DNA from 4 places in the Lysinibacillus sp. PWR01 genome. Region 1 is predicted to be linked to each of the others. Evidence: riboswitches for the same ligand, from Rfam matches in the RefSeq annotation. Region 1 holds a riboswitch; each other region holds the start of a gene.
What was found. A riboswitch is a leader RNA that binds a small molecule or an ion and turns the genes downstream of it on or off. The one in region 1 is predicted to bind S-adenosylmethionine.
Positions count from the first base shown of each region.

Region 1 (7,486 bases):
ATGCACCGAGACCAAGAAAAACGACTATACTTGCAACCTTAATAAGAGAGAACCAATACTCAAACTCACCAAAAGCTTTGACAGAAAGAACATTTGTTAAAGTAAGTGCTACGGTTAATAACAGACTTACTAGCCATAAAGGAATCCCGTCATACCAATATTGAATAATGGCTGCTGCCGCTGTTGCCTCTAAAGCAATCGCAATCACCCAGAAAAACCAGTACAGCCATCCAATCATAAAACCTGCCCACGGACCAATGGCTTCATGTGCATAGTGTGCAAATGACCCACTCGTTGGATTGACAGCCGCCATCTCACCTAGCATACGCATAACTAATACAACGATAATTCCTGCAAATATATACGATAAAATTGCCCCTGGGCCAGCTAAGTTAATGACCGAGCCACTTCCCATAAATAGACCAGCACCGATTACTCCGGCAATCGCAATCATCGTCATATGCCGCTTTTTTAATCCTCTTTGCAAATGCGTTTGTTGCCCCATATCTGTCACCTCTTTTAGTAAATTGCTTGATCGCTTACAAAAATCTTACATCTTTCATAACGTTGAAGTAATAGACAAACTGTAAAATTCTATACTTTTGTTTTATACATAATGTAAAATAGACTAAATATTCTTAAAATAATTTAAAAACGATTTTCTAAGATAATTTGTAGCACTAAGCAGAAATAATCAAAATTAATCTGAAGATAAGTATGTCAAAAGGAGGGGCAAAATTGAGCCCATTTCAACTAAAAGTACTAGATGTTTTGAACAATAAATATTTTCAAAAGGCAGAGGTAGTAGCAGGACATGAGGGATTAACAAGAATCATCAAATGGGCACATGTTCTAGAAATCATACATGTTGATAATTTTTTAGTTGGTGAAGAGTTAGTATTAACAACGGGGATAAGTCTCCAACATAGCATTGAGGACTTTACTGCATTTATAGAAGCCATCATTCAAAAAAATTGTGCCGCTCTTTGTATTGAATATGGCTCCTCTATTCAAGCAGTTCCTGAAGCAATATTGGCACTAGCTAACCGTCATCAGTTTCCTATTATCGTTTTTCATGAAGCGGTTCCTTTTGTTCGTATTACACAGGATTTACATAGCCAAATTATCAATCAGCAATATTTATTGATCTCTTCGCTAGAATCTTACTCACAAGCTTTGAACAAAAATGCAGTCTTAGGACAAAACACAGAGGATATTTTACAAAATATGTATAATGAGTTAAAAACACAAATCATGTTTTCCATTAAGGGACGGGCGCCTATCTTTTTTCCGAATATGGCACACAAAAAGCGTCAGCAATTACTAGCATTGCACAAGTCTACTCAACAATTTAAACATGAGCCTATTTTTATTTTTGATCAACATTATGCTGATTTAACACTTTATCGGGAAGATGGGCTTTTCTCAGAGTTTGAATTATTAATATTGGATCGTACAGCAACAGCGTTAGCACAGCTTTTAATGCGAGAGTTTTATATTGAGGAAAAAAAGAATATTGAGGATGCTTCGATTTTAGCCGATTGGATTGATCAAAAACTGTCTAAGGAGGAAATCTATAAATTTATCGTTACACATTACGCTAACTACACACAATCTAGTGGGGCTGTCTTTATTTTAGCCTCTCCTCATACTTTGACAAAGGCACAAGAGGATATTGTCTATAGTAAGCTTTATTATCGTAATCTCTTTGAGCAGCATGGCTTTATTCCGTTTTTGTTTGAAAGAAAGAGCTATGTTATTTTTATTTTACTTCATACAAAAGATAGTAAAGCCACTCGTGATATGTTAAATAACCTGTTTTCCTCCTTACCCAAAACTGAATTTTATAAAAAGCAGCAAACACAGGGCTATCAGATAGCCGTTGGGAAAGTGGTTTGTGATGTTGATGAAATTCCTAAAAGCTATCAAACTGCCCTAGAAACCTTATATATTTGTCGAAAGGTACAAACGTCCTCGTTCTTTTATGATGATCTGCATTTATATCATTTAATCTATAAATTACAAATGCAAGTGAATTTACAGGAAGTGATATACGACTATTTACAGCCCGTTATTGAATACGATGAAAAATACAATAGCAAGCTCCTCGAAACATTACAGGTGTATTTACAAACAAATGGCTCTAAACAGCAAACAGCGAACCAATTGTTTATTGTGCGTCAAACACTCTATCACCGCTTAAAAAAGCTTGAAAGTTTACTAGGTAAAAATTTTATGAAGGGGCATAACCGCATTACACTTGAATTTATGCTACTAGCCAATTCATTGATCGAGGATAAGAGCTAGAAAAAAAGTTGGCACGCTCAAAAGGGGATCTCCCCTCCTATGCGTGCCCCTTTATTACCCTTTCACAACTACATCCTGATACAGTCCAGGTCTGCGATCATCGTAAACAGGGATTCTTCCACGTACTTCATCGACAATAGAAAAGTCTACATCGATCACCGCTACTTCCTCGTCCTCAGCACCAACCCAAAGTACTTCTCCCCAAGGCTGAATAATCATAGATTGCCCATTAAAATTTTCTACCTTTTTCGAAATACGATTAACCGCTATGACAAAGCATTGATTTTCAATTGCACGAGCCTGCAGCAATGTTTTCCAATGGTCAATCCTTGGAGTTGGCCACTGCGCTGGTACAAATAATACCTTTGCTCCTTGTAATGCATGGGCACGTAACCATTCTGGGAAGCGAATATCATAGCAAATAACACCAGCAGCTTCAATGTCACCTAGAGCAAAACGATTCATTTCATTCCCTGCCTCTAAGTAAAGATGCTCGTCCATTAAACGAAAAAGATGTGCCTTGCTATATTCCCCTACAAGCTCTCCATTACGATCAAAGGTATACATCGTATTATAAAATTTGTCGCCTTTCTTTGTTGAAACAGAGCCACCAACAATATGTACATCTAGTTCCTTAGCTAGTTTAGCTAAAAAGGCTTTTGTCCGCTCCCCATCGCTATCCGCTAGCTCAGGCAGTTTTTCCAAAGCATAGCCTGTATTCCACATTTCAGGTAACACAATGATTTCTGCCCCTTGTTTTGCAGCTTCTCGAATCTTATCCTCAGCACGTGCAAAATTTTCTTCAACTTTGCCAAAGCCAACATTTAATTGAATACAACCGATTTTCATATCTATTCCTCCTCTAGACAATTAACAGAAAAAGTAATACTATTTGCTTCATATTCTTCAATAATAATTATTATATTCTGAAAAAGGTGATTATGCATGGAATTCTCTAAAAAACTACAGCAACTACCCACTCAATTTTTTGCAGCACTCGTTCAAAAAGTAAACACGGCCTTAGAAGAAGGACGTGATGTCATTAACCTTGGGCAAGGAAATCCCGACCAACCCACACCTCCTCACATCATTCAAGCATTACAGGAGGCGGCTGAAAACCCACAAAACCATAAATATTCACCATTTCGAGGTATTGCTGAATTACGCCAAGCAGCTGCCGACTTTTATCAACGTGAATATCATGTGGAACTAAATCCTGACACGGAGGTAGCGATTCTTGGTGGGACAAAAATCGGTCTAGTTGAACTACCTTTAGCTGTGTTAAACCCTGGCGACACGATGCTCTTACCAGACCCTGGCTATCCAGATTACTTATCAGGTGTCGTATTAGGAGATGTTAATTTTGAAGTGATGCCACTTTTTGCTGAAAATGATTTCTTACCTGATTATGATGCATTATCTGATGAAGTGAAAGAAAAGGCAAAGCTACTTTACCTAAATTACCCGAACAATCCTACAGGTGGTACAGCAACACTTGCGTTTTTTGAAGAAACTATTCGTTTTGCGAAGGAACACAATATTATCGTATCACATGATTTTGCTTATGGAGCAATAGGATTTGACGGTAATAAACCAATTAGCTTCCTACAAGCAGAGGGTGCAAAAGAAGTTGGGATTGAAATGTATACCCTATCAAAAACCTATAATATGGCAGGTTGGCGTATAGGCTTCGCCGTTGGGAATGCCGAGATTATTGCTGCTATTAATCTTATTCAGGATCATCTGTTTTGTAGTCAATTCCCTGCTATTCAACAAGCAGCAACAGTAGCACTGACAGCTTCCCAACAATGTGCGGATGAACTACGAGCTACTTATGAGCGTCGCCGAAATGTACTCATTGAAGAAGCTCAAAGAATCGGCTGGCATGTTACGGCTCCAAAAGGCTCCTTCTTCGCATGGCTCCCTGTACCACTAGGCTATACAAGCGAACAATTTGCCGATCTATTGCTTGAAAAAGCTGATATTGCTGTGGCAGCTGGCAATGGTTTCGGTCAATATGGCGAAGGCTACGTCCGTATCGGTTTGCTGGTAAGCGAGGAACGTTTACGTGAAGCAATCCATAGAATCGAGCAGTTACAATTATTTAACAAATGACAATATCATCAATAGATTATTTGTGAAAGGTGAAAAGGCCTTCCACCCCAATCCATAAAAGTGTTATCGTCTTAACAAAGGTTGTACAAATAAAATGAAGGTGTACACTACTCATTTTTATTGAGGGTTGTTGTGACTAATCATCTCTCCACATTGAAAATAAGAGCCTATCCTCTCTCTAATCATACAAATAATGAGTTATTTTGTTCACTACTACTAGTATGAAAGAGGGAAAGACATTTTTACAGAATGGTTGATTGGAGTGGAGCCAGCGTCACTCTTAGGGGGATTTAGCGTCACAGAGGAGACCCTGGAGCGAACGGAAGTGAGTGAAGCGGCTCATCGGACGCCCCCTGGAAAGGACGCTGGCGGAACGGAAATCAACCCCTCACCTTGCTAAAAGGTCTATTTCTGCTAGTGACATGATCTTTTTTCCACAACATGTGTCCTGTAGCTAACTCTAGCTACAGGATCATTATTTTTCAATTTTCCTTGGCTGCCCTAAACCATTTTCTAATGGATAAAATTGAACATGACCTGTTTCATCATCCAATTTTCGAATATGTTGAATACCTTGTACCTCAGCGAGTACTAGGTCAGCAGTAATAACAGGATTTCCCCCTTTTATTAAATGCCCACCTGACACAACACCCCATTGATCACTCATAGAACCATGGAAATGTGTTTCATATCCCCCATCACGCTTACACACCACACCAGAGCCTTGAATAAATTCAAGTGGTCCATCTTTTTCAACCACATCACTAAAACGAACTTGAATCTGAGCTGTTGCATCTGGCACTAAATATACAAAGCTACTTTTTTGAAAGCTACCAATACAGCTAACAATCGTTGCTGACTCAATATGATTCTCTTCACAGAGCGCCTCAATTCCCTCAATGATATCTGTCCCTGTTAGAAGACGAGCACTAATAACCCTACCAAATGAACCTATACCATAATTAACTCTCACAGACATTGTTATCCCTCTTTCACGTCGAAATATTATAATTATATAAAAATTTTAAAAATTAATTATTGACTTACTATACCCTATAAATTATATTAGTTCTATCGGAATTACAAAAAAATATTATAAATCTCTTATCAAGAGTAGCTGAGGGACTGGCCCTATGAAGCTCGGCAACCTCCTTTTTAAAGGAAGGTGCTAAATCCTGCAAACGATCTTCGTTTGATAGATAAGAGAGGACATCTTTTCATGAGCCTCTCTTAGTTTGTAAGAGAGTTTTTTTATTTTCAAAAAACCGATAAAAACAATCTTGGAGGTAGTTTTCATGAAAAAGAAAAATAAATTTTTAGTAGGTTTAGCAAGTTTAACATTAGTAGCAGCTCTAGCAGGTTGTGGCTCTAAAGAAGATAGTAAAGGCCAAGCTGAGGCAATTGATGGAAAGAAAATCGTCGTAGGTGTCACTTCTGGTCCACACGAGCAAATTGCAGAAGTAGCAGCTAAAGTAGCAAAAGAAAAAGGGCTAGAAGTAGAGCTAAAATCATTTTCTGACTATGTTTTACCTAATACTTCCTTAGCTGAAGGTGATCTTGATGCGAACAGCTATCAACACGAACCTTTCCTCGATACATTTAATAAAGATCATGATACAGATTTAGTCCCAGTGGGCAAAACGATTTTGAATCCAATGGGTATCTACTCTGAAAAATATAAATCCTTTGATGACATTCCGGATGGTGCAACATTTGGCCTACCAAATGACCCAACGAATGGAGCACGTGCCCTCTTTGTTTTACAAGAAGCTGGCTATATTAAGCTAAAAGATGGCGCAGACTTAACAGCCTCGATCCGTGATGTAGAAGAAAACAAAAAGAATTTAAAATTCATTGAATTAGAGGCAGCTCAAATTCCTAAACAGCTTAGTGAAGTAGATGTAGCAGCTATTAATACAAACTTCGCATTAGAAGCTGGCATTAACCCTAAAGACGACTCTATTTTATTGGAATCTACTGACTCTCCATACGTGAACTACATTGTCGTACGCGCTGAAAATGAAAATGACCCAACAATTAAAAAGTTCGTTGAGGCTTACCAATCTGATGAAGTACGTCAATTCATCGAAGAAGAATTCAAAGGTTCAGTAATCCCTAGCTGGTAATACATTCAGGAAGCTTCTATAAGCCGAAGAATCTGCCGAAATTCCTCTATGGGAAGACGAGCAGATTCTTGCTTTTTAGAAGGTTGAGAAAGGAGCAAACAATCGCATGATTCAATTACAAAATATCTCAAAAGAATTCAAGTCGAAAAAAGGCATCATTAAAGCTGTGGATGGGATCAATCTTCATGTAAAAAAGGGACAAATTCATGGTGTGATCGGCTATAGTGGTGCTGGTAAAAGTACACTCATTCGTTGTGTTAATCTACTAGAACGTCCTACAGCAGGAAAAGTAGTGATAGACAATGTAGACATTACAACCCTTTCTCTTCATGAATTACGTCAAACACGCCAAAAAATCGGGATGATTTTCCAGCACTTTAATCTATTAAAAACAGCAACAGTTTACAATAATATTGCCGTTCCCTTAAAGCTACTAGGCTATAAAGAGACGGAAGTAAAAAACCGTGTAGCTAAATATGCTGAAATTGTAGGCTTAACAGATAAACTAGATAGTTACCCAAATCAACTTTCAGGTGGTCAAAAACAACGTGTGGCTATTGCACGTGCCTTGGCACAGGAGCCAGAGATTTTACTTAGTGACGAAGCAACAAGTGCACTTGACCCTGAGACAACAGAAGCCATTCTTGAATTGTTGTTAAAAATTAACCGTGAATTAGGCATTACGATTCTGCTCATTACACATGAAATGAATGTGATTCAAAAAATTTGCGATGAGGTTTCTGTTCTAGAATCAGGGAAAGTTGTGGAATTTGGCACAGCTATTGAACTTTTTGCAAAACCGAAGCACCCTACAACGCGAAAGTTTTTAAATACAATTTCACAACGTAACTTATCCCCTTCTCTTATTGAGCAATTAAATGTTTCAGGTAGTGTCATCCGTTTAACATTCCTTGGTGAAAGCACTGGTAAGCCATTAT
Region 1 covers NZ_JBHERJ010000005.1:29,845-37,330, forward strand. The annotation lists gene ACEVFT_RS00675 (amino acid permease) at 1-505, opposite strand, end outside; gene ACEVFT_RS00680 (PucR family transcriptional regulator) at 739-2,307, shown strand; gene ACEVFT_RS00685 (carbon-nitrogen family hydrolase) at 2,362-3,156, opposite strand; gene ACEVFT_RS00690 (pyridoxal phosphate-dependent aminotransferase) at 3,253-4,422, shown strand; gene ACEVFT_RS00695 (PPC domain-containing DNA-binding protein) at 4,898-5,401, opposite strand; SAM riboswitch class I at 5,524-5,628, shown strand; gene ACEVFT_RS00700 (MetQ/NlpA family ABC transporter substrate-binding protein) at 5,718-6,548, shown strand; gene ACEVFT_RS00705 (methionine ABC transporter ATP-binding protein) at 6,655-7,486, shown strand, end outside.

Region 2 (7,486 bases), on a different contig from region 1:
AAGCGGAGCTAGTTTACAACGAAACAGGTATTTCTTATATTTATACGAATAATGAGTTACACGCTATACCAACAGATTCAACATTTGGTATACCGATGAGTTTGGCATCCTTAGAAGAAAGTACACTTATTTCAGAGCAAGGAAAAAAAGCAGCGTTAAAGGATTTAACATTACCAAACAACGGCTTCACAAAGGAAAGTTCAATAGGAGAATTTTTAACTTACTATTTAGGGGAGGAACTGGTGAAAAATCAAATTGCACCAGTACTTGCAGGTGTTTATTCAGGCGATTTACATCAGCTTTCCATTGGCTCTACTTTACCGTATTTAATTGATTATAAGAATAATTATGGAAGTATTATTAAAGGTTTTGATGCGAATCGTGAGCAATTTGTTAAAGCAGCGAACAAAAAATTTATATCCTTTAAAAATGGTTTATCTTCTTTAATTGATCGACTTGAACAAACATTATCAGATGTAGAAATCATCAAGGGCGTTACTACTCTAAATGTTCAAAAACAAGATAAAAACTACACAATTTCCTTAGCTAATGGTGAAAATATTGAGTCAGATTATGTCGTTTTAGCATTACCGAATGATGCTGTTCAAAATCTACTACAGGATGAATCTTTAAACCGCTATTTTGACCAATTTACGACAGCGTCAGCCATTACCATCTATTTAGGCTTTGATGTGCCAGACTCTAGATTGCCAGCAGATGGAACGGGCTATATTGTTTCGCATAATTCGGATGTTACTTGTAATGCAGCAACCTGGACGAGTCGTAAATGGAAGCATACATCGAAAGAACATAAATTACTTGTACGACTCTTTTATAAGAGCATCAATCCAGCCTATGAGCAACTACGTGCCATGACGGATGAAGAATTGGCAGCTGTAGCTTTAGAAGACGTGAGAAAAAGCCTAGGAATTGAGGAACAGCCAACAGTTGTGAATGTAACAAAATGGATTGATCAAATGCCTAAATATGATCTAGCTCATCGTGAAGCGTTACAAGGATTACTACAGGAATTACATGAAAAGTATCCACATTTATCGATTGCTGGGTGCTCATATTTTGGCGTAGGTATCGGCGCTTGCATTCAAAACGGTAAAAAAATTGGTGAAGAGCTTGCGAAGGAACTTGCCAATTTCTAAGGTTTTAAGTGGAAAAAAACTTTGTTATGTGAAATAGTCTTGACTCATTCGTCAGTAAACGATATGATTCTTTTAATTATTTAAAAAATTCATACTTAATTCTTATCAAGAGAAGCAGAGGGACTGGCCCATTGAAGCTTCAGCAACCAACTTTATTGTCAGGTGCTAAATCCAGAAGACCATTGAGTCGAAGATGAGAAGGAACAACAATGATGAATCGTTAAAGCCTTCTTTTTTTATGAAAGAAGGCTTTTTATTATATAGAGACATAGGAAGAGAGGCTAGTTTTATGGGATTGCTTGAAAGGTTAAAAACGCATGTATTGACAGCAGACGGTGCAATAGGCACAGTGCTATATGGCTATGGATTGGAGTATTGCCATGAGGAAATGAATGTTCAGAGACCTGAGTTAATTGAAAAGATTCATAGAGAATATATTGCAGCTGGTGCTGACATCATTCAAACGAATACGTACGGTGCAAATGCCATTAAATTAGCTCGCTATGGATTAGAATCACGGGTCCAACAATTTAATGAAGCGGCTATTACCATTGCAAAACGAGCAGCGGCAGATGGCGGTCAATTTGTCTTAGGGACAATTGGAGGTATTCGAGGAATTCGTAAAAGTGATGCAACATTAGATGAAATATTAGCGACAGTTGAAGAGCAAGCAAATGTTTTACTTGCAGGAAATCCAGACGGCCTTTTACTCGAAACCTATTATGATTTTGAAGAATTAACTGCAACCTTAAAGATGCTACGTGCAAAAACAAATTTACCGATTATTGCACAAGTATCTATGCATGAGCCTGGTGTTTTACAAAATGGAATGTCTTTAAATAATGCCCTGCATGAGCTAGAAACACTCGGTGCAGATATCGTGGGTGTCAATTGTCGACTAGGTCCACATCATACGATTCAAGCATTTGAAGGTGTAGAACTTCCTAACAAGGCATTTATGTCTGCCTATCCGAATGCCTCACTTCTTGACTTAGAAGATGGACGTGTCGTTTATGAATCAGAATCGGATTATTTTGGTCGAGCGGCTGTCGAATTACGTGATCAAGGCGTACGCTTAATAGGGGGCTGCTGTGGTACGACACCGAAACATATTGCAGCAGCAAAGAAGTATTTAGAAGAGTTATCACCGGTTCAGGAGAAGCATGCGAAACCTGAAAAGATTGAGATTGTTCGTGAAGCGGAGCCACCAAAGTATGAGCCTCTTCATGAAAAAGTAAAACGTGAACGCTCTGTCATAGTAGAATTGGATACACCTAGACATTTAGAGATTGATGGGTTCCTTGAAGGAGCAAAGCAACTGTATGATGCAGGTGCAGATGTAGTCATGATGGCAGACAATTCACTGGCCTCTCCACGTATTAGCAATATTGCAATGGGAGCATTGTTAAAGAGTACACATGGTGTACGCCCACTAACACATATTACATGTCGAGACCGTAACTTAATTGGTCTACAATCGCATTTAATGGGATTAAATGCTTTAGGTATTCATGATGTGTTGGCCGTTACAGGTGATCCAACAAAAGTTGGAGATTTCCCAGGTGCGACAAGTGTTTATGATGTATCTTCAATGGAGTTAATCCAATTAATTAAGCAGTTAAATGAAGGGGTTTCTTTCTCAGGCAAGCCACTTCGTAAAAAAGCAAATTTTTCAGTTGCTGCTGCATTTAATCCAAATGTCCGTGTGTTAGATCGTGCTGTGACACGCTTAGAGAAGAAAATTGAGCATGGAGCAGACTACTTCATTTCTCAACCAGTGTACACGAAAGAAAAAATTGTAGAAATTTATGAGGCAACAAAGCATTTACAAGCACCAATTTACATCGGCATTATGCCTGTTACGAGTTATAAAAGTGCTGAGTTTTTACATCATGAAGTGCCAGGTATCAAATTATCCGAAGATGCCTTAGCAAGAATGAAGGCATGTGGGGAAGATAAGGAACGGGCAACATTGGAGGGAATTGCTATTGCCAAAGAATTAGTAGAAGTGGCTGCACAATATTTCAATGGTATTTACCTTATTACACCGTTTTTACGTTATGATGTGACCCTAGAGTTGATGAAATATATAGAGCAATTGGATGAACAGAAAAAAGGAGTAAGTATACATGGCTAAGCACTCGATTGAAGAGCAACTAGAGAAACGTATTTTAATTCTTGATGGCGCAATGGGAACAATGCTACAAAACGAAAATTTATCAGCAGAGGATTTTGGTGGCGAGGAGCTTGATGGCTGTAATGAAAATCTTGTCCTTACTAGACCTGATGTCATTGAGAAAATTCATCACAAATACTTAGAGGCAGGCGCAGATATTATTTGTACAAATACATTTGGTGGGACGCCTCTTGTGTTAAATGAATATGATCTTGGCGCAAAAGCCGAAGAAATTAATAAGCGTGCAGTGGAAATTGCTCGCCAAGCAGTGGATAGTTATTCGACATCGGATTGGCCACGTTTTGTCGCAGGGGCTATGGGACCAACAACAAAAACGTTATCAGTTACAGGTGGTATTACATTTGATGAGCTAGAGGAAAATTTCTTTGTACAGGCAAAGGCATTAATTGAGGCAGGAGCCGACGTTCTGTTATTAGAAACAAGTCAGGATATGCTCAATGTCAAAGCAGGCACCCTAGGCGTAAAGCGTGCTTTTGAGGAAACTGGAAAAGAACTACCAGTCATGATTTCTGGAACAATAGAACCAATGGGTACGACACTTGCAGGGCAAACAATTGATGCCTTTTATATTTCAATCGAGCATATTAAACCATTATCAGTTGGCCTAAACTGTGCGACAGGACCAGAGTTTATGACAGATCATATTCGTTCATTAGCAGAGCTTTCAACAGGCTATATTAGCTGTTACCCGAATGCAGGCTTACCAGATGAAGAAGGTTGTTATCATGAATCACCAGAATCGCTATCGCAAAAATTAAAAGGTTTTGCAGATAAGGGTTGGCTTAATATTGTAGGTGGATGTTGTGGAACGACTCCAGCTCATATTGCAGCCATTCGCGAGGTTTTAAAAGATGAACAACCTCGTCAATTACCTGAAAAAACACATGGTCATGCGGTATCGGGAATCGAACCCTTATTGTATGACGATTCTATGCGTCCGTTATTTATCGGGGAGAGAACAAATGTTATCGGCTCTCGTAAATTTAAGAATTTGATCATTGATGGAAAGTTTGAGGAGGCAGCAGAGATTGCACGTGCACAAGTAAAAAATGGTGCTCATGTAATCGATATTTGTTTAGCCAACCCTGATCGTGATGAATTAGCCGATATGCGTGGATTTATGCAGGAGGTTGTAAAAAAGGTTAAGGTGCCTCTTGTGATTGACTCGACTGATGAAAAGGTTATTGAGGAAGCGTTAAAGTTTTCTCAAGGGAAAGCCATCATTAACTCTATTAATCTTGAGGATGGTGAAGAACGATTTGATGCAGTAATGCCACTCGTGAAGAAGTACGGAGCCTCATTAGTAGTTGGAACCATTGATGAGATAGGAATGGCCGTTGATCGTCATCGCAAGCTGGAAATTGCTGAACGTTCCTATAAACTATTAACTGAGAAATGGGGACTTGCACCGGAGGATATCATTTTTGACCCGTTGATGTTCCCTGTAGGAACTGGGGATGAACAGTATATTGGTTCAGCCCTTGAAACGATTGAAGGCATTCGTCTCATCAAAGAAAAATTGCCGCAGACATTGACGGTACTTGGCGTAAGTAATATCTCATTTGGTTTACCACCAGTTGGCCGTGAAGTACTGAATGCTGTCTATCTCTATCATTGCACACAGGCAGGCTTAGATTATGCCATTGTGAATACAGAGAAACTGGAGCGTTATGCATCCATCCCTGAAGAGGAAATTAAACTTGCAAATGACTTGCTATTTAATACAAATGATGAAACATTAGCTGTGTTTACGGATTTTTATCGTGATAAAAAGAAGGAAAAAACGGAAGCGGATATTCCGAAAACGGTTGAAGGTCGTTTAGCTTACTATATATTAGAAGGTACCAAAGAAGGGCTAATAGAGGATTTAGATGCTGCACGAGAAATCTTTGAGGCACCGCTGGATATTATTAATGGCCCTTTAATGGAGGGCATGGCTGAGGTAGGTCGATTATTTAATGATAATCAGCTCATTGTAGCAGAGGTTTTACAATCAGCAGGTGTAATGAAGGCCGCTGTTGCTCATTTAGAGCAATTCATGGAGAAGGATGAAGAGAGTGCTGGTAAAGGGAAAATGGTACTTGCTACCGTAAAAGGTGATGTCCACGATATTGGGAAAAACCTTGTTGATATTATATTAAGTAATAATGGCTATAAGGTTGTCGATTTGGGCATTAAAGTAACGCCTGCCCAATTGATTGAAGCGATTCGTAAGGAAAAACCAGACTTTATTGGGCTGTCAGGTTTACTAGTGAAATCAGCGCAACAGATGGTCATTACTGCTCAGGATTTTAAAGAGGCGGGGATTGATGTACCTATTTTAGTTGGTGGAGCTGCACTTTCTCGACGTTTTACTGAAACAAAAATTGCAGATGAATATGGCGGTCCTGTTATTTATGCAAAGGATGCCATGCAAGGCTTAGAGCAAGCTAATTTATTAATGGGTGAGGGGACACGTGCAAATTTCTTAGCAGAAATTGAAGAATCCCGTCAAAAACGTTTAGAGGCTGATGAAAAAAGAGCTGCTCGTCCTGCAAAAGAGGTAACAATAAAGCCTGTACGAACAGTAAAGGGAGCGCCAGTATTTTTACCAGCCGATTTACGACGTCATGTAAAAAAAGACTACTCCGTATCGCATTTATATCCTTATGTTAATATGCGTACATTACTGGGACACCATTTAGGCTTGAAAGGGCAAGTTCAGCAATTGCTTGAAGCGGGCGATTCAAGAGCAACAGAGCTAAAGGATTTAGTAGATGATTATTTAAAAAGTGATCTATTAAAGCCATCAGGTTTGTATCAATTTTTCCCTGCTCAAGCAGATGGTGATGATGTCGTTGTGTATGATCCGGCTGATAGTAAGATAGAAATTGAACGTTTTACCTTCCCTCGTCAGCAGGTTGAACCATTTTTATGTCTTGCAGATTTCTTAAAAACAGTAGAGAGCGGTGAAATGGACTATATTGCGCTCATGGTAGTAACAGCAGGTCAGGGAGTTATGGCTAAAGCTCGCCAGTTAAAAGAGGATGGGAAATTCCTTGAAAGCCATGCCTTACAATCGACTGCATTAGAATTAGCAGAGGGCTTTGCTGAACGTATGCATCAGGAAATTCGTGACCAATGGGGCTTCCCTGATGCAACAGATTTCACTATGAGAGATCGTTTTGCAGCAAAATATCAGGGACAACGTTTTTCATTCGGTTATCCTGCATGTCCTAACTTGGAGGATCAAGAAAAACTATTCGGCTTATTAAAACCCGAGGATATTGGCGTTCATCTTACAGAAGGCTTTATGATGGAGCCAGAAGCATCTGTATCTGCAATCGTTTTTGCTCATCCTGATGCTCGCTACTTCAATGTTTAAGGCATAAAATAGGAGGAGATAGATAGTCAATGCCATGACTGTCTATCTCTATTTCATTGCGGATGATGACAATTTGGTTAAGGGAAGTGAGCAGGATGATTCGATTCATGGAAGAAAAAGATATACCTGAGGTTTTGGACATCTATAATGATATTATTTTAACAAGCAAGGCGGTCTATCGATATGAAATACAAACTTTAGATGAAAAAGTACAATGGTTTAAGGAGCAACGAGTATTAGATAATCCTTTGCTTGTATTTGAGGAAAATGGGCTTGTCGCTGGCTTTGCTACCTATAGTCAATTCCGTCCTTATCCAGGTTATCAATATACAATGGAGCATTCCGTCTATGTGCATAAAGAGCATTATCAAAAGGGGATTGCTACAAAGCTTATGCACAAGCTGATAGCGATTGCTGAAGAAAATGGTGTGAAAACGCTTGTCGCTGGCATTGATGGAGAAAACATTGGTAGTATTAAAGCACATGAAAAATTAGGCTTTGAATATGCCGGAACAATCAAAAATGCAGGCTATAAGTTTGAGCAATGGCTAGACCTTGTGTTCTACCAACTGCATTTGACTGGACCGAAATCATAAAAGGATATGACAAATGTCATATCCTTTTTGTGATGTTTGCGTCTGTTGCTGACTTGTACTCTTGTTTTATGATGAGGTCATAAGAAAAAAAGAAACGAGGGAGTAAAAGATGGCAACTATTAAAGAAAAAACAAAAAAGTTACGCCAAGATGTAGCGCCATTTGCTAAATCA
Region 2 covers NZ_JBHERJ010000025.1:356-7,841, forward strand. The annotation lists gene ACEVFT_RS03405 (protoporphyrinogen oxidase) at 1-1,157, shown strand, start outside; SAM riboswitch class I at 1,257-1,357, shown strand; gene ACEVFT_RS03410 (bifunctional homocysteine S-methyltransferase/methylenetetrahydrofolate reductase) at 1,447-3,294, shown strand; gene metH (methionine synthase) at 3,287-6,718, shown strand; gene ACEVFT_RS03420 (GNAT family N-acetyltransferase) at 6,814-7,314, shown strand; gene desA (Delta(5) desaturase DesA) at 7,424-7,486, shown strand, end outside.
Region 2: it holds a riboswitch for S-adenosylmethionine, as region 1 does, so the genes downstream of both, ACEVFT_RS03410 (bifunctional homocysteine S-methyltransferase/methylenetetrahydrofolate reductase) here and ACEVFT_RS00700 (MetQ/NlpA family ABC transporter substrate-binding protein) in region 1, are expected to answer to the same signal.

Region 3 (7,486 bases), on a different contig from region 1:
TTGATGCGACTGCAGGAAACGGTCATGACACGTTGTTCCTAGCACAACTTGTTGGGGATGAAGGACAAGTGTATGCCTTTGATGTCCAAAAAGAGGCGGTTGATGCGACACTCCTTCGACTTTTAGATCATGGTTTAGAACACCGCGCACTCGTTTTAAATAAAGGTCATGAAGAAGTCACACAGTTTGTACACAAGCCAGTAACTGCGGCTATTTTTAATCTTGGCTATTTACCTGGAAGCAACCATGATATTATTACAAGACCTAATACAACAATCCAAGCGATTGAAAATCTATTGAAGCTCTTGAAAGTGGGCGGTTTGATTGTTCTTGTTATTTATCATGGTCATCCAGGTGGAAAAGAAGAACGTGATAAGGTCATTGAATATGTAAGTCAGCTTCCACAAAAATATATCCATGTCTTAAAATATGCATTTCTTAATCAACAAAATGATCCACCATTCGTCATTGCATTAGAGAAAATGAAAGAATATTCTATTTAATGATGACATGCTAAAAGGCGATCAACTAGTTTCTATAAAACTAGTTGATCGCCTTGCTCTTTATCTACTTGTTATTACGTTTTTCATTATAGTCAACCCAGAAATCTGCACCTTTAATTCCTAGTTTACGAGGATCAAAGACTGGATCTTTTCCTTCTTTTTTCTGTTTCTCGTAATCTTTTAATGCGACAATAGCTGGTTTCATAATAATTAAAATAGCTATAACGTTAATCCAAACCATCAAACCAAGCCCTACATCGCCCATTGCCCACGCTAAACCAGACGTACGGATTGTACCATAGAAGGCTGCAACTAAAATGGCAATCTTCGCAATCCAAATGAAAATCTTTTCTGTACTACCTCTAAATAAATAAGCGACATTTGTTTCTGCAATATAGTAGTAAGCCATGATTGTTGTAAAGGCAAAGAAGAATAACGCAATGGCTACAAATGGAGCGCCAAAGCCAGGTAATGATGAGTCAACTGCATATTGTGTATACGCTGCACCTGCTTCAATACTTTTTGCAAAAGTCATTTGCTCATCGCCTGCTAATCCACCACTATTAAATTCTCCAACATGAATAAATGGATCTGCTCCTTCAGCTGCCTTCTCATCGTGTACATTGTACATACCAGTAAATAAAATCATAAATGCCGTAGCAGAACAAATTAATAATGTATCAATATACACAGATGCTGCTTGCACAATTCCTTGCTTAGCAGGATGCGATACTTCCGCAGCTGCTGCAGGGTGAGCCCCCGTTCCTTGACCAGCTTCATTGGAGTAAATTCCCCGTTTCACACCCCAAGCAATCGCTGAACCAATAATGCCGCCAAAAATTTCTTGAGCCCCAAAGGCACTAGAAAAAATTAAACCAAAAACTGTTGGTACTTGTGAAATATTCATAAAGATAATGACAATTGCCATAATGATATAGGCTAATGCCATAAACGGTACAATGATCTGGGCCGCATTTGCGATTGATTTAACACCCCCGATGATAATGGCACCTAATAAAACAACAATAATAAGTCCTGTGATCCATGTATCCAAACCGAAAGCGTTTTCAACAGCACCTGCAATGGCATTTGACTGCACACCAGGCATCAAAATTAACATTGCAATTAAAGCAGCTACAGCAAAAATAACTGCAAACCATTTTTGACCCATTCCTTTTTCTATGTAAAAGGCCGGTCCACCACGATATTCTGTATCTTTCTCTTCTTTATAGATTTGAGCTAATGTTGACTCTACATACGCGGTTGCCGCACCAATGAAAGCGATTGCCCACATCCAAAAGACAGCACCAGGTCCTCCCATTCCAATCGCTGTCGCAGTACCAGCAATATTACCTGTACCTACACGTCCTGATAATGCGATAGACATTGCTTGGAAAGAGGATATTCCCTTTTCCGATTTCTCCCCTTTAAACATTAAAACAAACATATCTTTGATGTGTCGTACTTGTAGGAACCTCGTGATGATTGAGAAAAATAACCCAATCAATAAAATACCGTAAATAAACCATGGTCCCCATAAAATCCCATTCAATTTCTCCACAATTACATCCATTTTACCCCTCCAATTTTGAAATACCTTACTTTAAGTCATTATAGTATTACACTTTTCAGAAAATTACAATATTATTTTCAAGTAACAATATTTAAGTAAGTAACCTAGTAAATGGAAGGGTATAAACCTATTTAATTATATAGCCAATTCTTCGAAGAGCATTATTAATAAAATCACGTATATACATAAAAATCTCTTCACGCTCTCCCTCATGAAATAAATTATGATAACAATTTTCCCATTCTTTAAACTGAAATTCCGTAAATTCTTGTTGATGTAGCCAGTTTCGAGTTTGGCGTGTGTCCGTAATTTTATCTTTCTCAGCCGTCATAATGAGCATAGGCATATTTGGCATTTCACCTTTAGGCAGCATCACTAAATTTTTCATCATCTGCTGAAGCTCTCGATACCATTTCACAGAAACAACAGACATGAGCGGTACATCATCTTTCATTTCTTCTCTACCTTCAACATTACGCGTTAATTTCTCTAAAGTAATGTCATGTGTCAATTTGACATTGGCTGTTAATGCACTTAAACTCGTTAAAGCATTTGTTAATTTACCTGGTAATAGCTTTAGTTGCAACCAAGGTGATGTTAAAATAATACCCGCACATTCATATTGCCTCTTTTGCATTGTATGGAGAATTAATGTTGCGCCTAGCCCATGCCCTATTACAAAAGTTGGTAAATTATATGAAAAAGCATTCTCAATCAGGTTTCTTGTATATTTATTGTACAATTTGAAGTCCTCATCATGGACACGGGCAAACCTTGCTTCCACCCCATGATTCGGTAAATCTCCCATGACTATGTGGAAGCCTTCCAATCTTAATTTTTCTATCAGCCATGCGTACCAACGGTGATTTTCATAAGCACCATGAAGAATAGCAATCACAGCTTTTGCTTGTCCATCAGCTTCCCATTTCCACATTTACATAGTCCTCCTAAAAAATAATTACACTTTAATTATAGCGAAATAAATAGCACATTTTAATTTTATATTTCCATAAAGTTGCGTATTTGATACGATAATACTACATTATAGAAAGAAAAGAGGCGATTTTCATGATTTATCCATTTAAAGATAAAATGCCAAAGATCGATCCGTCTGTTTTCATTGCTGATTACGCAACTGTTACGGGCGACGTAACAATTGGTGCCGAAACAACTATTTGGTTTAATACGGTTATTCGTGGTGATGTTTCCCCAACGATTATTGGTAAACGTGTCAGTATCCAGGATCTTTGCTGCTTACACCAAAGCCCAAAATATCCACTCATTATTGAAGATGAGGTAACAGTTGGACACCAAGTCACTTTACATAGTTGTACAATTCGCAAAAATGCCTTAATTGGTATGGGTTCCATTATTTTAGACGGAGCTGAGATTGGAGAAGGTGCATTTATTGGAGCAGGAAGCCTAGTACCTCCTGGTAAAGTCATTCCTCCGAATAGTTTAGCATTAGGTCGTCCAGCAAAAGTTGTCCGTGAATTAAATGCAGAAGATAAAGAGGATATGGAACGCATCGTACGAGAATACGCAGAAAAAGGTCAATACTATAAATCGCTTCAGAAATAACTAACATACACAAAAAATCAATACTAACGAAAAAATCCCTCGCGTTTCCGTGTAACGAATTTGTTCACGAATCCTAGCGAGGCATTTTTTGTAAAAAAACAAAAGGGGCAATGTTGCCCCTTTTCTTATTAATACATTAGAATAATTTTCTAACGACTTCATTACTTTAGTTCAATAGTTTATAAACGTGCTTTTTCTCGTAGTGCATCTGCTTTATCAATTTGTTCCCATGGTACATTTAAATCTGTACGACCAAAATGTCCATACGCAGCCGTTTGTTTATAAATTGGACGACGTAAATCAAGCATTTTAATGATACCTGCTGGGCGTAAATCGAATAGCTCGCGTACCCATTCTACGATCTCACTTTCTTTCGCTTTACCTGTACCAAATGTATCTACCGCAATAGAAACAGGTTGAGCTACGCCAATTGCATAGGCAAGTTGTACTTCAGCACGTTCTGCTAAGCCAGCCGCTACGATATTTTTCGCTACATAACGTGCCGCATATGCCGCTGAACGGTCTACCTTTGTTGCATCCTTACCAGAGAATGCACCACCACCGTGACGTGCATAACCACCGTATGTATCAACAATGATTTTACGTCCTGTTAAACCAGCATCTCCTTTTGGCCCACCGATTACGAAACGGCCAGTTGGGTTGATGAAGTATTTCGTGTTAGCATCTAATAATTCACTTGGCACGACTGGAGCAATAACAAATTCTTTTAAATCCGCTTGAATTTGTTCAAGTGTTGCTTCTTCATCATGCTGTGTTGAAATAACAATTGTATCCACGCGAACGGGTACATTATTGTCATCATATTCAATCGTTACTTGCGTTTTCCCATCAGGACGTAAATAGGCAAGTTCACCTGATTTACGTACTTCTGTTAAACGGCGTGCTAATTTGTGTGCTAAGCTAATTGGTAATGGCATTAGCTCTGGTGTTTCATTACATGCATAGCCAAACATTAAGCCTTGGTCACCAGCACCTATTGCTTCAATATCCGCATCTGTCATAGAGCCTTCACGTGCCTCTAATGCTTGATCAACACCTTGTGCAATATCAGGTGATTGTTCACCAATCGCCACAAGCACCGCTAAGTTTTCAGCATCAAAGCCATATTTACCTCGTGTGTAGCCTATTTCTGCTACAGTGTCACGAACAATACCTTTAATATCTACGTACGTAGAGGTAGTAATTTCTCCTGCTACTAATACTAACCCTGTTGTTACAGTTGTTTCACACGCTACACGTGCATTTGGATCTTCTGCTAAAATAGCATCTAAAATGGCATCCGAGATTTGGTCACAAATCTTATCTGGATGTCCTTCTGTTACACTCTCTGATGTAAACAGTCGACGGTTTGTCATTTGGTTTTCCTCCTAAATACTCTTACAATAAGTAGTTGTGTATGAATACGGTACTCATTACCCATGTCAAGTCCGCTCCTAAGGATTGAACTCTCAAGCCGTTACTGCTGCTTTTAACACGAGGATTTCGAAAGATCCGTCATTATAATAAGGAAAGAACTACATATACTTACCTTTACATTGATTTTTAACAATAAAAAAATCCTTTTCTCACGTTACTTTACATGAGGAAAGGAATAATGACTGCGTAACCTTTCACTCTTATCGTTCAAGGGATGTTCCCTTGCATCAGGTTGGCACCAACGCATGTCGTGAAATAGTTCATGCAGGTTGCCGGGTTTCACAGGGCCTGACCCTCCACCAGCTCGGGATAAGAGTATCCGTTCAATCTCATGTTACTGAAAAGGTCGAACGTTGTCAAATATTTTCTTATGTATTACTGTATAAAAAGGAAAGAACAGATTAAACAAAAACTTTTCATACTTGGATGATGATGTAAATAGAAGCAAATTAATCCCTACAACATACCTAGCTACTTGTGGTAACATATGTGTGGCTCAATTTTCGCGCCTAATTACTGTAGGATTGATGGTATTCTACTCGAAAAACATTATTTTTTGTCAGTTTATTGAAAAGTGATAAAAACTCTAAAATAATTTCTTAATTAGTATAGATTATTTAAGCAATTGTGTTATACTATTTTTGAAATTAAGAAAAAATCCCTCTAAATCAAGGGAATACTATAAAAAAGGATGGTATTTAATCGATGAATTCAGTAGAAATTGCAAACGAACTGAAGGAATTATTAAACGGCGGTAACATTAATGTTCAACTTTCAGTACCACAATTAGCAGAAAAAGCTACCTCTCGTGGTGAAGCAATGTTAACAGTAGATGGCGCAGTTCGTGCAGAAACTGGCAAATACACTGGTCGTTCACCTAAAGATAAATATACGGTAGAAGAAGAAAGCACAAAAGATCAAATTGACTGGGGTAAAGTCAACCAACCAATCTCCTCTGAAGTGTTCGATAACCTATACGTAAAAGTAATAAAATATTTAAAAGAACGTGACGAGTTATTCGTATTCAAAGGCTTTGCAGGTGCTGACAAAGATTCACAATTAAGCATTCAAGTCATTAATGAATACGCTTGGCACAATCTTTTTGCTCATCAATTATTTATCCGTCCAACAGCAGATGAATTAGCTTCTCATGTTGCCGACTTCACTGTCATCTCAGCTCCTAACTTTAAAGCAGATCCTGCGGTTGATGGTACTGCTTCTGAAACATTCATCATCGTATCACTTGAAAAGAAAATTATCTTAATTGGTGGTACTGAATATGCTGGTGAAATGAAAAAATCTATCTTCGGTATCATGAACTACTTATTACCACAACAAGGTATTCTTTCAATGCACTGCTCAGCAAACGTTGGTGAAGCTGGCGATGTGGCATTATTCTTCGGTCTATCTGGTACTGGTAAAACGACATTATCAGCTGATCCAGATCGTAAGCTAATCGGTGACGATGAACACGGTTGGTCTGCTAATGGTGTGTTCAACATTGAGGGTGGTTGCTATGCAAAAACAATCAACCTTTCTGCTGAAAAAGAACCAGAAATCTACAATGCAATCCGCTTCGGCTCTGTTTTAGAAAACGTAGCTGTTGATCCAGAAACTCGTATTTGTGACTATGATGATGGTTCACTAACAGAAAATACACGTGTAGCTTATCCAATCCAATACATCGAAAATATTGTTGATCCTTCTGTTGCAGGTCATCCAAAAACAATCATCTTCCTAACAGCTGATGCATTTGGCGTGTTACCTCCAATCAGTAAATTAACAAAAGAGCAAGCAATGTATCACTTCCTAAGTGGTTTCACTTCTAAACTTGCTGGAACTGAACGTGGTGTTACTGAGCCAGAACCAGTATTCTCTACTTGCTTCGGTTCACCATTCCTTCCACTTCCTGCAACAGTATACGCAGAAATGTTAGGACAAAAAATTGACGAGCACGGCGCACAAGTATTCCTAGTGAACACTGGTTGGACTGGTGGCGAATATGGTACAGGTAGCCGTATGAAACTTTCTTACACACGTACAATGGTACGTGCAGCAATCGATGGTAAATTAGCAGGTGTTGAAACGACACAAGATGCTGTGTTTGGTTTACACATTCCAACAGCGGTTGAAGGTGTACCTTCAGAAGTGTTAAACCCTCGTGAAGCTTGGGCAGATAAAGCTGCATATGATGCAAAAGCTGCTGAGCTTGCAGGCTTATTCAACGAAAACTTCAAAAAATTCTCAAACGTTTCTGAAGCTATCACTACACTTGGTGGCCCATTAAAATAACGACTAAATAAAAGACAAAGGGAACAAATTATTCGTTCCCTTTGTCTTTTTGTTTTCTTCTATGCTTTATTGTTGTTTCATCCACTTGCAAAGAGCACGA
Region 3 covers NZ_JBHERJ010000089.1:31,358-38,843, reverse strand. The annotation lists gene mnmM (tRNA 5-(aminomethyl)-2-thiouridylate-methyltransferase MnmM) at 1-503, shown strand, start outside; gene ACEVFT_RS20460 (alanine/glycine:cation symporter family protein) at 568-2,076, opposite strand; gene ACEVFT_RS20455 (alpha/beta hydrolase) at 2,204-3,010, opposite strand; gene ACEVFT_RS20450 (gamma carbonic anhydrase) at 3,145-3,657, shown strand; gene metK (methionine adenosyltransferase) at 3,837-5,033, opposite strand; SAM riboswitch class I at 5,292-5,410, opposite strand; gene pckA (phosphoenolpyruvate carboxykinase (ATP)) at 5,800-7,386, shown strand; gene ACEVFT_RS20435 (alpha/beta hydrolase family protein) at 7,453-7,486, opposite strand, start outside.
Region 3: it holds a riboswitch for S-adenosylmethionine, as region 1 does, so the genes downstream of both, metK (methionine adenosyltransferase) here and ACEVFT_RS00700 (MetQ/NlpA family ABC transporter substrate-binding protein) in region 1, are expected to answer to the same signal.

Region 4 (7,486 bases), on a different contig from region 1:
TACAGGTGCATCACTTGGCCCTGAGGTAGACCAATACTTAGCAGAAGCAGGGGTCATTCGTAAACGCGGTCCTTTCCAAGCAGATGCTGGCATTCGTAATAAAATCAATAGTGGTGACATCACATTTGTGGATGCCCATCTTTCTCATAATGCTGAGCTTGTCCGCCAAGGTATTATAGGACCAATTGATTTTGCGATTATTGAAGCGGCTGCAATTACAGAAGAAGGCTTATTAATTCCTACAACTTCAGTTGGTAACTCTCCGATTTTTGTGCAAGAAGCAGACCAAGTCATCATTGAATTAAACGTAGCACAGCTTGATGCATTAGAGGGTATACATGATATTTACGTACCTGCACCACAAGGAAAACGTGATCCAATTCCTTTACAGAATGTTTCTGATCGTCTTGGTATAGTTGGAATTCCACTAGATTTAGATAAAGTAAAAGGCATCGTTATTTCGGATATATTAGATGCACCATCAACTATTGTCCCTGCTGATGAAGAGACGGATGTTATGGCTAATCATTTATTAAATTTCCTGCGTGAAGAGATTAAAGTAGGTCGCTTAACAACAAGTTTGCGACCAATTCAATCTGGGGTAGGCTCAGTAGCAAATGCTGTATTGCTAGGTTTTAAAGATTCTGAGTTTGAGAACTTAGAAGTTTATTCAGAAGTTCTCCAGGATGCAGTATTTGAATTGATTGATGCAGGAAAAGTAAATTTCGCTTCTGCTACTTCTATTACCCTTTCTGAGCAAGTAGGAAACCGTGTTTATGGGAATTTTGAAAAATATGCTGATAAATTAGTATTGCGTCCTCAAGAAATTTCAAATCAGCCTGAAATTATCCGTCGACTCGGATTAATTTCAGTGAATACAGCCTTGGAATTAGATATTTACGGCAATGTTAATTCAACACATGTTTCTGGTACAAAGATGATGAATGGTATCGGAGGGTCTGGTGACTTTGCTCGTAATGCACGTTTAGGAATTTTTGTGACAAAGTCTTATGCTAAGGGTGGAGATATTTCAAGTATTGTCCCAATGGTCTCACATGTGGATCATACGGAGCATGATGTTGATGTCATTGTAACTGAACAGGGCGTAGCAGATTTACGAGGACTTGCTCCAAAAGAACGAGTGGGACTTATCATTGATAATTGTGCACATCCTGATTATAGGGAGCAGCTGTGGCAGTACTTTAATGATGCCAATGAGGCAACGGGTGGACATCACACACCACATGACCTAGAAAAAGCACTATCATGGCACGTTAACTATGCGAAAAACGGTACGATGAAAGACCCTGCTTTTACGAAACAATAGTCTTATCTTAAAAGCCTTGAAGGACAGATAGTCTGTTTCTTCAAGGCTTTTACGTTTTAATTTAATGAAAGTCTATAATAATCCAATCCATTTCCAATAAGTTGCAGAGAACAAAAGTACGAGAAGGAAACCGATAATGGTTAATGGAATTCCAGATTTCAAGAAATCCTTTGTTGTAAAGGAGCCTGTACCATAGGCAAGCATGTTTTGTGGTGCACTAATTGGTAATAAGAAGCCAAAGCTTATGACGAATTGTTGCACAATAACAAAACCAACTTGATCAACATTAGCCGTTAATGTGGAGGCTAAAACGATAAACACAGGTATAAGTGCTGAGGCTAAGCTAGTTGCGCTTGCAAAGCCTAAATGAATCAAAATGTTAAATAAAGTTACGAGTGCGATGGTTGCTAGTAAAGGCATAGTATCTAGCCCGAGTGAACCAAAAACTTTATCTGATAACCATGCAGCACCTTGCGTATTTAGTAAAATGGTTCCTAACATAATGCCTACCGCAAAGACGATAATTGTTCCCCATGGAATATGAGGCTCAACTTCCTTCCACGAATACACACCGATTTTAGGCATTAATAGAATAGCGATAGCAATAATTGTGACTGTTGTCGTATCAAATGGATGTAGCTTTCCTTCAGTTGCCCAGAAAAATAGTAAAACTACGGATGTAATGATTAAACGAATTTCAGGAGCCTTTAATGGGCCAAGCTCTGCAAGCTGTTTTTTGATGACCTCTTTACCACCTTCGATATTGCTAGTCTCAGGTTTAATTAAAGCAATCATAATGAAAAATAAAAAGATAGACATAATAATTGAGAAGGGGGCGGCATAAAGTAGCCAAGCACCCCATGAAATATCCACATTAAATTGCTCTTGGATAAAGTTTAAAGCCACCATATTTTGAGCTGCTGCAGTCTTAATACCGATATTCCAAATGGAAACTGCTTGTACCGAAGTAATAACTAATAAGGCAGCAAGCCGACTATCACGTGGTAAACCAAAAGCTGCCACCATTCCAAGCAATATCGGTACTACTGCGCCAGCACGTGCTGTAGCAGAAGGTACAAAAAATGCGAGGACGATAGAGACTAAAATAGCGCCAAATACGATAGCTTTTGTTTTCGTTCCTACCAATGAAAGAATCCAAAGAGCAAGTCGTTTATGTAGATTAGTAATTTGCATTGCTGCCGCTAGAAAAAGAGCTGCTGCTACTAAAGCAACGGCAGAATTACTAAAGCCGCTTAAAGATAATTTTAATGCGCTAGCTGTTCCTAGCTCTGTAGTTGGATCCTCCATTGACGGAGCGAGTCCTAGTAAAACAGTTACTAGCGCAATGATCATGGCCGAGCTCACAGGATATGAAACGGCCTCTGTAACCCAAAGGATGACTGCAAAAGCTAAAATGGCTAAAGCTCGTTGCCCAGCTATAGGTAAATCACCGTTATTAGGTAAAAAAGTAATAATAATCAGTAAAGCGAAGGCCAAGCCAATCCATAGTGGCTTTAAATTACGTTTTGAAGCTTCTTGATTTGGTGAAGACATATTTTCTCATCCTTTCTACGATAAAAATGACGATTATTATCCATAACATCGGCCTAGATAATGTTTTATTAAGATAAGAATATATCTTTTTTATTGTAGAAAAAAAACTACGCAGAATAGGTGTTTTTTACAGCAATATGAGTAGATAAAGAGAAAATACATGGTCACAAAAAATACAAAAATATCCATAAAAATATTATTTCTTTTTCTTAAAGGCAGAAGTTACTTTAGGCTCTGTACCATTGACTAAACGTTTAATATTTTCTATGTGCAGGATGATGGCTATGCCAAAAAGAAGAACAGCTATAATGGTTGGGCCAATGCCAGGAATCCATAAATAAGTGGCTGTACAAAAAACGAGATAAAACTCTAGAACACCAACAATTAAATAATTTGTTGCAAAGGATAAAATAACAAATAAAATAAGTGCAAATAAACCAATCTTCCAATCGACAGCAAGTAAAATTCCGATAATGGAGGCAGTTCCTTTTCCGCCATTGAAGCCCATATAGAAAGGGAAATTATGACCTAAAATGACCCCAGCAGCCATAATGTAGGTAAGCAGCCATATTTGTTCTTCTGTTAAATGAGTGAAGTCCGCTAGATAAAAATGTGCACCGATAATAGCTACAACGCCTTTGCCAATATCGATGAGGGCTACTAAAACGCCATATTTCCAGCCGAGGGAAAGAGTAGCATTAGAGGCACCGGCATTGCCGTGGCCCGCTTTTTTTAAATCAACCCCCGATAAAAACTGTGCCACTTTAGAGCCGTGAATACAGCCAATTAAATAGCCAATAATAAGAAAAGTGATCACGGCCTTTACCATAAAAATCCTCCTCTCAAAATTTTTTCTAAAATAGTGTATGCGTTCATATTACGTATAAGAGCAGACAGAAGTTTCGGAAAAAATAAAATTTACATGTTGACAGAAAAAAACTCTATGTTTATACTGTGTAACAACGATGGAAATTGAATCTCATACTCTTATCAAGAGCGGCGGAGGGATAGGCCCTATGATGCCCGGCAACCAGTAAGTAACGAGCTTACTAAGGTGCTAATTCCTACAGATTCTTACTTGGATCTGGCAGATAAGGGGAGGAAAACTTGCAACCGCAACCCTCTTCTTAGCTGAAGAGGGTTTTTGTTTTCTACAGAAAAATCCTCCTCATCTCCGGTACCATCGTAAAAAAAATAACCATTTGGAGGTACACAATGACAAATTTTAAACCAGAAACATTGCTGTTACATGGCGGTCAAGAGCCAGACCCAGTGACGGGTTCTCGAACAGTTCCTGTCTATCGCTCAACTGCTTTCGTATTTAAAGACACTGCTCATGCGCAACGTCTTTTTGCCTTAGAGGAAGCAGGGAACATTTACACAAGGATTACCAATCCAACTGTTGATGTGTTTGAAAAACGTGTGGCTTTATTGGAAGGTGGAACAGCAGCAGTAGCACTTTCATCTGGTGCAGCAGCTATCGCATTTTCCATTTTAAATCTAGCTGGAGCTGGTGATGAGATAGTAGCAGCTAGTTCTTTATATGGTGGTACTTATAATTTATTTGCTAACACATTACCAAACTATGGTATTAAAACAATTTTTGTAGATGAAACAAACCCAGAGAATTTCAAGGCGGCGATTACTGATAAAACAAAAGCAGTCTTTGCTGAAGTGTATGGTAATCCAAGCTTAAAGGTTTTAGATATTGAAGCAGTAGCTAAAATTGCACATGATAATGGTCTACCATTAATTATTGACAGTACGTTTGCTTCTCCTTACGGTTCTACACCTATTGAATACGGTGCAGATGTTGTAGTACATTCAGCAACTAAATGGATAGGTGGTCATGGTACAACTTTAGGGGGCGTTGTTGTAGACGCTGGTAAGTTTGATTGGACTAGTGGTCGATTCCCAGGTTTTACTGAACCAGATGCTTCTTACCATGGTTTACGTTATGGAATTGATACAGCTTCTGCGGCCTTTGCTACGAAGCTACGCGTACAATTATTACGTGATTTTGGTCCAACATTAAGTGCAGATGCTGCCTTTAATTTATTACAAGGTTTAGAAACGCTTCATTTGCGTATCCCTAAACACAATGAAAATGCATTGGCAGTGGCTGAATATTTACGAAACCACCCATCTGTGGAGTATGTAAATTATAATGGCCTGGAAGATTTTCCAACACATGAATTGGCAAAGAAATATTTAAGAAATGGCTTCGGTTCAGTGCTTACATTTGGCATTAAAGGTGGACGTGAAGCTGGGCGAAAGCTTATTGATAGCGTAAAGCTATTTTCACATGTAGCAAATGTAGGTGATGCTAAGTCATTAATTATTCATCCTGCTTCCACTACACATCAGCAACTATCAGCAGACGAATTAGTTCAAGCTGGTGTAACCGAGTCGCTCATTCGCTTATCCATCGGTTTAGAGGCAATAGAGGATATTATTGCTGATTTAGATCAAGCCATTACACAGGCAACAACTACTGAACAAACAGTAGAAGCCTAAGCTTTAGAACATAGGGAAGAATGTTGTAGCGTTTACGTATTTTCTCATTCGATTGGCCTCATTTGGTAATGCGTTAAACGTTGCTACATCAACCAATTGCTACATCCGTTAATTATCAGAACCTTATAAAAAATAATACCAAGTAATTTTATATGTATTATTGACTTAATTAAATCCTTGTTATATACTAGGAAATAAGTTAAGGGTACGAAAATTCTTGTTAAAAAAGGTAAATGTTTTCATAAGTGCTCCCCCACTTTTGAATATATAGAAGAGCAGTTGCCTAGCCAGTAACTGCTCTTCCCAAAAAAACTGATGATAAAGGAGTGTTTAAAATGGGTAATATCTATAGTGCACAAAACATTGTATCCTATCTAATATATGAGCTAAATGAAGGGCATGTCTTTGTCAACAATAAGTCCATTCAACACCTTCTTACATCAGTCGAAAGAAAATGGCAGCAAGTCTTTGGTCATACAGCATTTCAAGAACATGTTTTTGCTGAAGAGGAAGACTATACTGTTAAGGAAGTATTTGAGGCATATGAACAGTACGGTGTGAGCCATATCTCACTTCCTGCGACAGAGATTTACTTAAAATATGGTACATTTCAATTAGTGGAACGTACGTATGCAATACCAAATTTTACAGAAGAAGAAATTAGTCTTGTTCAACAAGCTTTAGCACAATATCGTTATCAATTGCTTTCAAAAGCAAGTTAAAACCCCCTCATATATTTAAGCTCATTCTCTGCTGCTACAGGGAATGAGTTTTTTCTTTAAAGGGATTGTTATGAATGTCCGAGCATACATATATATAATAGAAGAAAGACATTCGTATATTGAAATGTAAATAGTCAATATTTGTTCAAATCTTATAGAATGATTAATAAAACGTATAATAAAGGGAATGAAACCGATTTCTTTTGCACATCTAGAGAAAACAAATGTCCTTCCTAGAAAGATTTTTCTTGTGCAATGTATGTATTTGCGTTACAATTTTCTTTAAGTTAAATTTTGAATTATTTGAATTTGTATGTGTTCCAACACATATAGAAATAGCGAAACTCATACAAAGAAGAGTTGTTGGCTAAAGACTGCGGTGGGTGTCAAATAGTCATGACACAACCCCATGGAGAATTAGCTTTAATGAAACTGCGGAATGTAAGTTGGAGGGAATAACAAGAATGGCAACTATAAAGGCAGCGATTTTAGGATTTGGAACGGTAGGTCAGGGGATCTACCATATTTTAAATGAAAAACGAGAAGAGCTAAAAAATAAATTAGGTATTGAATTAGAGGTAGCGAAGATTTTAGTGACAGATGCTAGTCGCGAACGTGTGCCAGGAACAGCACATTTAATGACAACAAGCATGGATGAAGTCTTAGCAGAACCAGGTATGCAGGTTGTGTTTGAAGCAATTGTTAACGAAGAGCCTGCATACAGTTATTTAAAGCGAGCAGTTGAACATAAATGTCATGTTATTACAGCCAATAAAGTGATGTTTGCCAAACGAGGTTTAGAGTTGCAGGATCTTGCAAAAGCTAATGGCGTTTTTGTAGGCTATGAGGCTACTACTGCTGGTGGTGTACCTGTTATTAAAACAATGAAAAATATTTTACTTGTAAATGATGTAAGTCGTATACAAGGCGTCTTAAATGGCACATGTAACTATATTTTAACAAAAATGCGTGCACAGGGCTGGTCTTTCGAAACAGCTTTAAAAGAGGCACAAGGCTTAGGTTATGCTGAAGCAGATCCATATAATGATATATCTGGGCAGGATGCATTTAAAAAATTAATGATTTTAAGTGCCTTAGCTTTTGGAGAGCAACCAGATTGGTCAGATGTAGAAGTGATTGGGATCGATAGTATCTCTGCTGAACAAGTTCGTGAAGCGTGTGAAAATGGTCTGCGTTACCGCCATGTAGCTGAAGTGGAGAAACGGGCTGACGGTAAAATTATTGCTAAAGTCGGTCCACAACTAGTTGATAAAGAGCATCCACTTTATCCAGTCGATGATGTGTTTAATGCGGTGGCATTAGAGACTAACTATATTGGTACATTAACATTAGTTGGTCCTGGAGC
Region 4 covers NZ_JBHERJ010000021.1:133,430-140,915, forward strand. The annotation lists gene scpC (succinyl-CoA:acetate CoA-transferase ScpC) at 1-1,327, shown strand, start outside; gene ACEVFT_RS03015 (SLC13 family permease) at 1,400-2,881, opposite strand; gene ACEVFT_RS03020 (glycerol-3-phosphate acyltransferase) at 3,078-3,710, opposite strand; SAM riboswitch class I at 3,866-3,979, shown strand; gene ACEVFT_RS03025 (O-acetylhomoserine aminocarboxypropyltransferase/cysteine synthase family protein) at 4,097-5,398, shown strand; gene ACEVFT_RS03030 (hypothetical protein) at 5,734-6,120, shown strand; gene ACEVFT_RS03035 (homoserine dehydrogenase) at 6,585-7,486, shown strand, end outside.
Region 4: it holds a riboswitch for S-adenosylmethionine, as region 1 does, so the genes downstream of both, ACEVFT_RS03025 (O-acetylhomoserine aminocarboxypropyltransferase/cysteine synthase family protein) here and ACEVFT_RS00700 (MetQ/NlpA family ABC transporter substrate-binding protein) in region 1, are expected to answer to the same signal.